Thermosynechococcus vestitus BP-1: one gene and its partners. Each later gene encodes a partner of the first gene's protein in a complex. Links are inferred from orthologs where the notes say so. Each region holds a gene or a part of one and is shown in the gene's direction. Other genes may lie near its edges.

What was found. The genes of interacting proteins can lie anywhere in the genome.
Region 2: the proteins of accC (region 1) and accD are in contact, whole or in part, in a solved structure (PDB 8UXZ), measured with the Escherichia coli proteins. The link is inferred for Thermosynechococcus vestitus BP-1 from one-to-one orthologs.
Region 3: the proteins of accC (region 1) and accB are in contact, whole or in part, in a solved structure (PDB 8UXZ), measured with the Escherichia coli proteins. The link is inferred for Thermosynechococcus vestitus BP-1 from one-to-one orthologs.

What each region holds. Positions count from the first base shown.
Region 1 is NC_004113.1:1,889,642-1,892,624, forward strand. It holds accC (acetyl-CoA carboxylase biotin carboxylase subunit), read left to right. Parts: upstream 1-802; coding sequence 803-2,164; downstream 2,165-2,983. Other genes in the region: speA (biosynthetic arginine decarboxylase), read right to left, coding at 1-646; murG (undecaprenyldiphospho-muramoylpentapeptide beta-N-acetylglucosaminyltransferase), read left to right, coding at 2,164-2,983. UniProt on the Escherichia coli protein: This protein is a component of the acetyl coenzyme A carboxylase complex; first, biotin carboxylase catalyzes the carboxylation of the carrier protein and then the transcarboxylase transfers the carboxyl group to form malonyl-CoA.
Region 2 is NC_004113.1:1,718,584-1,721,471, forward strand. It holds accD (acetyl-CoA carboxylase, carboxyltransferase subunit beta), read left to right. Parts: upstream 1-923; coding sequence 924-1,853; downstream 1,854-2,888. Other genes in the region: rseP (RIP metalloprotease RseP), read right to left, coding at 1-687; TLL_RS08350 (serine/threonine phosphatase), read left to right, coding at 1,956-2,888.
Region 3 is NC_004113.1:1,344,210-1,346,922, forward strand. It holds accB (acetyl-CoA carboxylase biotin carboxyl carrier protein), read left to right. Parts: upstream 1-970; coding sequence 971-1,456; downstream 1,457-2,713. Other genes in the region: TLL_RS06555 (NifU family protein), read right to left, coding at 1-227; TLL_RS13060 (hypothetical protein), read right to left, coding at 275-409; efp (elongation factor P), read left to right, coding at 408-965; ilvB (biosynthetic-type acetolactate synthase large subunit), read left to right, coding at 1,633-2,713. UniProt on the Escherichia coli protein: This protein is a component of the acetyl coenzyme A carboxylase complex; first, biotin carboxylase catalyzes the carboxylation of the carrier protein and then the transcarboxylase transfers the carboxyl group to form malonyl-CoA.

The sequences.
Region 1 (2,983 bases):
CCCAGCGCCCCACCCCTTGGGTACTGAGTTTTGCCCGCACACCCACAATCGGCTCAATGCCCAAAGCCTGACTGACAGCAATCACTTCCGCAACTTCTTCAGGCTGCTCAAGGACAATGATGGAGGTGTGGCCAAGGCGACGGGCCAGAATGGCCGTTTCAATGTAGCTGCGATCCTTATAGCCATTGCAGATCAGCAGTGCCCCTGGGGTATTCAGCATCGCCAAGGCAATCAGTAGTTCTGGTTTTGATCCCGCCTCGAGGCCAAACTGATGGGACTGACCAAAGCGCACGAGGGCCTCAATGATGTGGCGCTGTTGATTGCACTTGATGGGAAAGACTCCCTTATAGGCTCCCTGATAGCCATAGCGGGCAATGGCTCGAGCAAAGCAGGCATTCAGTCGCTCAATGCGATCCTCAAGAATATCGGAAAACCGCAGCAGCAGGGGGAGGCTAATATTGCGCTGTTGGAGCGCCTGTACCAGTTCATAGAGATCCAACGACCCGCCGCGATCGCCCTTGGGAGAGACGGTGACATGACCCGCAGCATTAATACCAAAGTAGGGTTCGCCCCAGCCCTGAATGCGGTAGAGCTGCTCACTGTCCTCAATCGTCCAATTGCTGGTTTTCGTAACGGTCAATGCCATCGTGGGTGACACAGCAGCCATAGTGCGCTCCCAAACCAAACCCTGCCGATCCTAACGTGTTTTTGCCAGTGGTACCAATGCAATTATGGTCGGTTTTTCGGAAGCGTTCGGCTGGCATGGTAGCATTAGGGATCGCTTCCCCTACCCTTGACCGCCATGGCCTTTAGGAAAATTTTGATTGCCAATCGTGGCGAAATTGCCCTGCGGATTCTGCGCACCTGTGAGGAACTGGGCATTGCAACGGTTGCTGTCTATTCCACGGTGGATCGCCATGCGCTACACGTGCAATTGGCCGATGAGGCGGTGTGCATTGGCGAAGCCCCCAGTAGCCGCAGCTATCTCAATATCCCTAACATTATTGCTGCTGCCCTCACCCGCCATGTCTCAGCAATTCACCCTGGCTATGGCTTTTTGGCGGAAAATGCCCGCTTTGCCGAGATCTGCGCCGATCACAAAATTACATTTATTGGTCCGAGTCCCGCTGCCATGCGTGCCATGGGGGATAAATCCACCGCCAAAGCAACAATGCAACGGGTGGGGGTGCCGACAATTCCCGGCAGTGATGGACTGGTGCAGGATGAGGAAACGGCGCGGGCGATCGCTCGTCAAATTGGCTATCCCCTGATGATCAAAGCGACCGCTGGGGGAGGGGGTCGCGGGATGCGCTTGGTGCGTTCTGAGGAGGAGCTGGGGCGCTCGTTAAGTGCTGCCCAGGGCGAAGCGGAAGCTGCCTTTGGCAATGCCGGCGTCTATCTGGAGCGATTTATTGAAAATCCCCGCCACATTGAATTCCAAATTCTCGCGGATAGCTATGGCAATGTCATTCACTTAGGGGAGCGCGATTGCTCCGTCCAAAGGCGTCACCAAAAGCTCCTTGAGGAAGCCCCTAGCCCTGCCCTCACCCCGGAACTGCGCGCCAAGATGGGGGAAGCTGCTGTCACCGCTGCCAAAGCCATTAACTATGTCGGTGCGGGCACAATTGAATTTCTCCTCGACGGCCAAAACAACTTCTACTTTATGGAGATGAATACCCGCATTCAGGTGGAGCACACGGTCACGGAAATGATTACGGGTCTCGATCTGATTGCGGAGCAGATTCGCATTGCTCAGGGGGAACCCCTCCGCTTGACCCAAGAGCAGGTTCAGTTGCAGGGACACGCCATTGAGTGCCGCATCAATGCCGAAGATCCAGAGCGTAATTTCCGTCCCCATCCCGGTCGCATTAGTGGCTACTTGCCCCCGGGAGGACCGGGGGTACGTATGGATTCCCATGTCTATACTGACTATGAAATCCCCCCCTACTATGATTCCCTCATTGGGAAATTAGTTGTGTGGGGGAGCGATCGCCCCGCTGCCATTGCCCGCATGAAGCGTGCCCTCCGGGAATGTGCGATTATGGGGGTGCCCACCACCATCCCCTTCCATCAGCAGGTAATGGACACACCGGAGTTCCGCAGCGGTATTGTCTATACCAACTTTGTGGATAAGCTCATGACTACCTTGGGCTGGAATGCTTAATGCTGGGGCAAAGGAAATTACTGATTGCAGCAAGTGGCACAGGAGGGCATCTCTTTCCGGCGCTGGCAGTGGCCCAGGAGTTACCTGAATATGAGATCCATTGGTTAGGGGTGCGCGATCGCCTGGAAAACCAGCTGATTCCCCCTCATTACCCACTACATACGGTGAACTTTAGTGGACTGCAGGGCAAAACACCCTGGGCTAAGTTGCGCCCCCTCTGGCAATTTTGGGGTGTCTTTTGGCAAACCCGGCAGCTCCTCAAGCAGGGAGACTTTCAGGGGGTGTTTACCACAGGGGGATACATTGCTGCTCCTGCCATTCTAGCCGCCCGCAGTTTGGGACGCGTGGCCATCCTCCATGAATCCAACGCCCTACCGGGCAAAGTCACCCGCTGGCTGGCTCCTTGGTGTACCCTGGTGGCCCTAGGTACCCCTGCGAGTTTGGCCTACCTCCAATCGAAACGGCTGAATCTACGGGTCACTGGCACACCGGTGCGCCCCGACATTCTCCATCCCGGCAACCTGGAGTTACCGATTCCCAAGGCGGTGCCCCTGATTGTAGTGATGGGGGGCAGCCAAGGGGCAGTGGCCATCAATCGCCTTGTGCGGGCAACGGTTCACCGCTGGCTCGAGGCCGGGGCTTGGGTCGTGCATCTCACGGGCAACCATGATCTCGATGCTCCCACTATTCAGCATCCCCACTACCTTGTCTTTCCCTTTTTTGAACCCATGGGACCTTTACTCCATCGCGCTGATATTGCCATTAGCCGAGCGGGCGCCAGTACCTTGGCAGAACTCACCCTGACGGCAACCCCTGCCC
Region 2 (2,888 bases), 170 kb from region 1 along the record:
GTTGAAGGTGTGTTCACGGTGAATGTCCGCATGGGGCGCCAGTTGAACGCCAATCCGCGCTTGACCCTCCTCACTGACCTCTGGGGTGACGGTAATCTCTTGGATGTGCCCTTGACGTTGAATCGTCAGTGTCAGAGGTTGCTGCGGATGTTGCTGAATAGCTCGCATTAGGTTTGGCAAGCTATTGGCATCGGCACCCAAGGGTTGGCCATCCACCGCTAAAACCAAGTCCCCCGGCTGAATGCCCGCTTGGGTGGCCACAAGGCTACTTTCAGGAACAAGGGCAGGAATGAGCACCCCCTCGTGGTACGTGGGTTGACTAATGCCCATGACCCCCACCTGCACCAGCAGTAGCAAATAGGCAAAGACCAAATTGGCAATCACCCCAGCGCTAATGACAATGGCGCGATCCAAAATTGGACGGTTGCTTAGGAGATTGGGATCGTTGGCGGGAACGCCGCTATTGGGGTCATCGTCTGGAAAACCCACATAGCCCCCCAAAGGAATCAGGCGCAGGGCGTACTCAGTCTCTTTGCCCTGAAATTTCCAGAGGATAGGGCCAAAACCAATGGAAAAGCGGTTGACATGAATGCCTTGGCTGCGGGCAGCGATGAAGTGCCCCCACTCATGGACAAAAATCAAGATTCCCAAGATGGCGATCGCCACCACGACTGCAACCATGGACATAAGATTCAACCCAGTGCTACGCTGCAAACTGCTAACTTCCTCTTATTGTGACACCGAACTTCCCCTTGGATCGGTGATCTCTCCCCAGACCCCTGCATCATTTCTCAAATCTGGGCGATATATTGCAAAAATGCAACAAAGTGGGATGATAAGTAATTATTCTTAGTGGATGCGCTTTGGAGAGACCCATACAAACGCGCTATTTGAGACCTCAACGTTAAAGGGAATTTTCTAGAATGTCTTTATTTGATTGGTTTGCAAATCGCCGTAAAGAAACCGCCTTGACACCCATGCAGCCAGAGCGGGAGATCGCCGATGGCCTCTGGACAAAGTGCGAAGCCTGTGGCGTCATGATCTACAGCAAGGATCTACATAGCCATCAACTGGTATGTCCAGAGTGTGGCCATCACCATCGCGTCAGCAGCAGTGAGCGGATCCAACAGCTGATTGATCCCCACACATGGCGACCCCTAGATGAAAATTTGGTCAGTTGTGACCCCCTGCAATTTAAGGATCGCAAGCCCTATAGCGATCGCCTGCGGGAATATCAAGAGAAAACAGGACTTAAGGATGCCGTACAAACTGGGCTGGGCCAACTCGAAGGTCTGCCGGTTGCCTTGGGGGTGATGGACTTTGCCTTCATGGGCGGTAGTATGGGCAGCGTCGTTGGTGAAAAAATCACCCGCCTAATTGAGCGAGCTACTTGGGAGCATATTCCCTTAGTGATTGTCTGTGCTTCTGGCGGTGCTCGCATGCAGGAAGGGATGCTCAGCTTGATGCAAATGGCCAAAACTGCTGCTGCCCTTGAGCGTCATCGCAGTGCTGGTCTGCTCTATATTCCCATCTTGACCCATCCCACTGCTGGGGGCGTGACCGCTAGCTTTGCTATGTTGGGGGATATTATTATTGCCGAGCCAAAAGCAACGATCGCCTTTGCCGGGCGGCGGGTCATTGAGCAAACGCTGCGGGAAAAACTCCCCGATGACTTCCAAACTGCCGAATTTGTCCAAAAGTGTGGCTTTGTTGATGTGATTGTGCCGCGCACTCAACTGAAGTCAACCTTGGCCCGATTAATCCGTTTGCATCAACCCGTGCCAAGTCGGATGTCCTCAGCCTTGTTGCCAAAATCATTCCCTTTGATGGCAATGGCTGAAGAATCCTCATAAAAAACAGCAGCAAGACGTAGAAAAGGTCTGTCCCAGGGCGATGATTATACAATAGGGGATACCCGATCGTCGCTGTCCTGTCTTTGCTGGCTCAGTGCTCTAATGCCTACCGCTCAAACTGATCAAAACCTCAAACTTTGGTGGGGCGTCCTCTATCCTGCCTATCCTGACCATCCCATTTTGGCTGCCCCCAACCACACCTCTGAGGGAACTGTGTTTGAGCAGGACACCAATCCTCCCAATGCTGCCGCCTTTTTTGACCCACAGCACCGCTACCAACGCTGGGATTACCGCTACGCCTGTGACTTGCCTCAATTGGTGCAGGATCTCCAGCCTGAGGAGCCGACGCTCTTAGAAAACCTTCGGGAAACGGCTCAGGACTGGGCACAGGGACTCAATATTCTTGACCCTACGGTGGTCATTCCCCATTTGCAAGCGCAATACCCTGACCTCAGCGCGGTGGCGATCGCCTACCTTGCCCTACACCTTGTTTACCCCGAAACCATTCCAGCCATTCACGATGCGTGGCTAGATACTGTTTCCACAAGCAACTTACCAGTCAATTATTGCCATGGCATTATTCTCGACTACAATCACACTGCGCGCCCTTTGCAAGATGTTTGGCAAGATGACAACATTGCCGATGAGCAGATCTTCCAGTACCTAGAGGACATGATTGACCTCTGGAAAACTTTAGAACCGTGGCATTGCCATTATTCCTTGCTGACAGTCAGAAACTTAGCCGTCAAACCAGACGCTCAATTGTGGCTGCATCAACTGGACTTCACTTTGCCCTTAGGGGAAACTTTTGAGCGACCCACGCCGCCCCCTAGCCTCGTTAGCGTCTGGCAAGAGTTATTTGCCCATGCCTCTAGTCGCCGCCAAGCTGTTTTCATGCCCCTGTTGGTCTCCTTGAGTACGGCTCCTCTGGAGAAAATCTCAGACATTCAGATGTTGCTTGACTCCCTTGCCTCCACCTTGCGCAGTGAACCCCTGTCTGAGGAGGAAACAGGCGAAAGTACAGGCGATCTAACT
Region 3 (2,713 bases), 550 kb from region 1 along the record:
ACTTCAGCAATCTCTGGAATGGATTCCTTTAACTTGCGCTCAATGCCCATGCGCAGCGTCATGGTTGAGCTGGGGCAAGCACCACAAGCCCCCTGTAAACGCAGCCGTACCACCGGCCCTTCAATTTCCACGAGTTCGACATTGCCGCCATCGGCCATCAAATAGGGGCGGAGTTCATCAAGGACTTTTTCGACGTTTTCTTGACTCAATTCCAGGGTTGCAGCCATTGTTACTGTCCTTGGCCTATCATTCACGTTGATTTTCAGTGTAGCATTTACAGGAGCGATCGCCCTTTGGGAATTCCCAGGGGTGCCAATGGATCCCCCTCTAGGGAAATCTGCTCAACAGTGTTAGGAGCGGCAGCGCTCAAGGATACAATAATAGCTTGGTGAACTGCACGGTAGGACATGATTTCCAGTAATGATTTTCGCCCCGGTGTAAGTATTGAGCTGGATGGTGCCGTCTGGCGAGTCGTCGAGTTTTTGCACGTCAAACCCGGTAAGGGTTCCGCCTTTGTACGGACAAAGTTAAAGAATGTGCAAACAGGCAACGTGATTGAGCGCACCTTCCGCGCCGGCGAGACCGTTCCCCAAGCCACCCTTGAAAAACGCACCATGCAGCATACCTACAAAGATGGCGAAGACTATGTCTTTATGGACATGGAAAGCTATGAGGAAGCTCGCCTCACGCCCGCACAAGTGGGCGATCGCGCCAAGTATCTTAAGGAAGGCATGGAGGTCAATATCGTCAAATGGGGTGAGCAAGTCCTTGAGGTGGAGCTACCCAACTCCGTTGTTTTAGAAGTGGTGCAAACCGATCCAGGAGTTAAAGGAGATACCGCCACCGGTGGCTCAAAACCCGCCATTGTCGAAACGGGTGCCCAAGTCATGGTACCGTTGTTTATCTCCGTCGGCGAGCGGATTCGCATTGACACTCGCTCAGATACGTATCTTGGCCGCGAATAGGAGTAATGGGTGTGGAGCTTGACCTCAACCAAGTACGCGAACTGCTATTAATGTTTGACCAAACCAGCGTCACCGAACTCAACCTCAAAAGTGGCGAACTGGAACTTCAACTCCGCAAGCGTGAGCAGATCAGTGGCAGCGCCCCTGTGGTTGTGGCTCCAGCTCCGGCATCCACGGTCACGCCCACCCCTGCGCCCCCTCCAGCCCTTAGCCCCGATCCGGAACCAACGCCACCCCCTGCCAATCGCAAAACCGTAGATATTGTGGCGCCAATGGTCGGAACCTTTTATCGTGCCCCCGCTCCCGATGAACCCCCCTTTGTTGAAGTGGGTGACACAGTCAAAAAAGGCCAAGTGGTTTGCATCATTGAAGCCATGAAGCTGATGAACGAAATTGAAGCCGAAGTCAATGGCCAAGTGGTGGAAATTCTGGTGCAAAATGCTGAACCAATTGAGTATGGCCAAACTTTAATGCGCATTTTGCCTAACTAAATCAACCTCGTTCCTGCAGCAAAGCAAGGCAGCTACTAATTGCAAAGATATGTTAAGCATTGAGGAGTTTAAGGCCAAGAATTCAATGCTTTCAAGCCTTTGCGCTCTTGCCGAGACCCTAATTGAAAAATTAGAATTTAGAAATATCTACCACCACTGCCTGACGAGGTTGGCCTGTGCAAGCAACTGGAGCATACATTCTGATTGATACCCTATGCCGTCACGGTGTTAAGCATATTTTTGGATATCCTGGTGGGGCCATTTTACCGATTTATGATGAACTTTACCGTGCTGAGTCCAAGGGCATCATTCAGCACATTCTGGTGCGCCACGAACAGGGGGCAGCCCATGCTGCTGACGGCTACGCCCGTGCCACAGGTCAGGTGGGGGTGTGTTTTGCGACTTCCGGACCAGGGGCAACAAACTTAGTTACAGGCATTGCCACAGCCCACATGGATTCAATTCCACTGCTGGTGATCACGGGTCAGGTACCTCGCTCTGCCATTGGCACCGATGCCTTTCAAGAAACCGATATTTTTGGCATTACGCTGCCCATTGTTAAACACTCCTACGTGGTGCGTGCAGCTAAGGACATGGCACGGATCATTGCTGAGGCGATCTACATTGCCACCACTGGTCGACCGGGACCCGTGCTTGTGGATATTCCCAAGGATGTGGGGTTAGAGGTCTGTGAGTATGAGCCGGTCGAGCCGGGGCAGGTGAAGCTGCGGGGCTATCGCCCCACGATTCGCGGCAATGCCCGTCAAATTGCCCAAGCGGTCCAATTGATTCGTGAGGCCAAGCGACCGTTGCTTTATGTGGGGGGCGGGGCAATTACAGCGGGTGCTCACGAGGAGGTCCTCAAGTTAGCCGAGCTCTTCCAGATTCCAGTGACCACAACACTCATGGGGAAGGGGGCTTTTCCTGAATCCCATCCCCTCTCTGTGGGTATGTTGGGGATGCATGGCACCGCCTATGCCAACTTTGCCGTCAGTGAATGCGATCTCCTGATTGCGGTGGGGGCGCGCTTTGACGATCGCGTCACCGGTAAGCTGGACGAGTTTGCCTCCCGCGCTAAGGTCATTCACATTGACATTGATCCTGCTGAGGTGGGCAAAAACCGTGTCCCTGATGTGCCGATTGTGGGCAGCGTTAAACCAGTGCTGCAGCAGCTCCTCAAGCACATTGAAGACAGTGGTCAAGCGGTTGAACCTCAGACCCAAGCCTGGTTAGAGCGGATTACTATCTGGAAGCAGG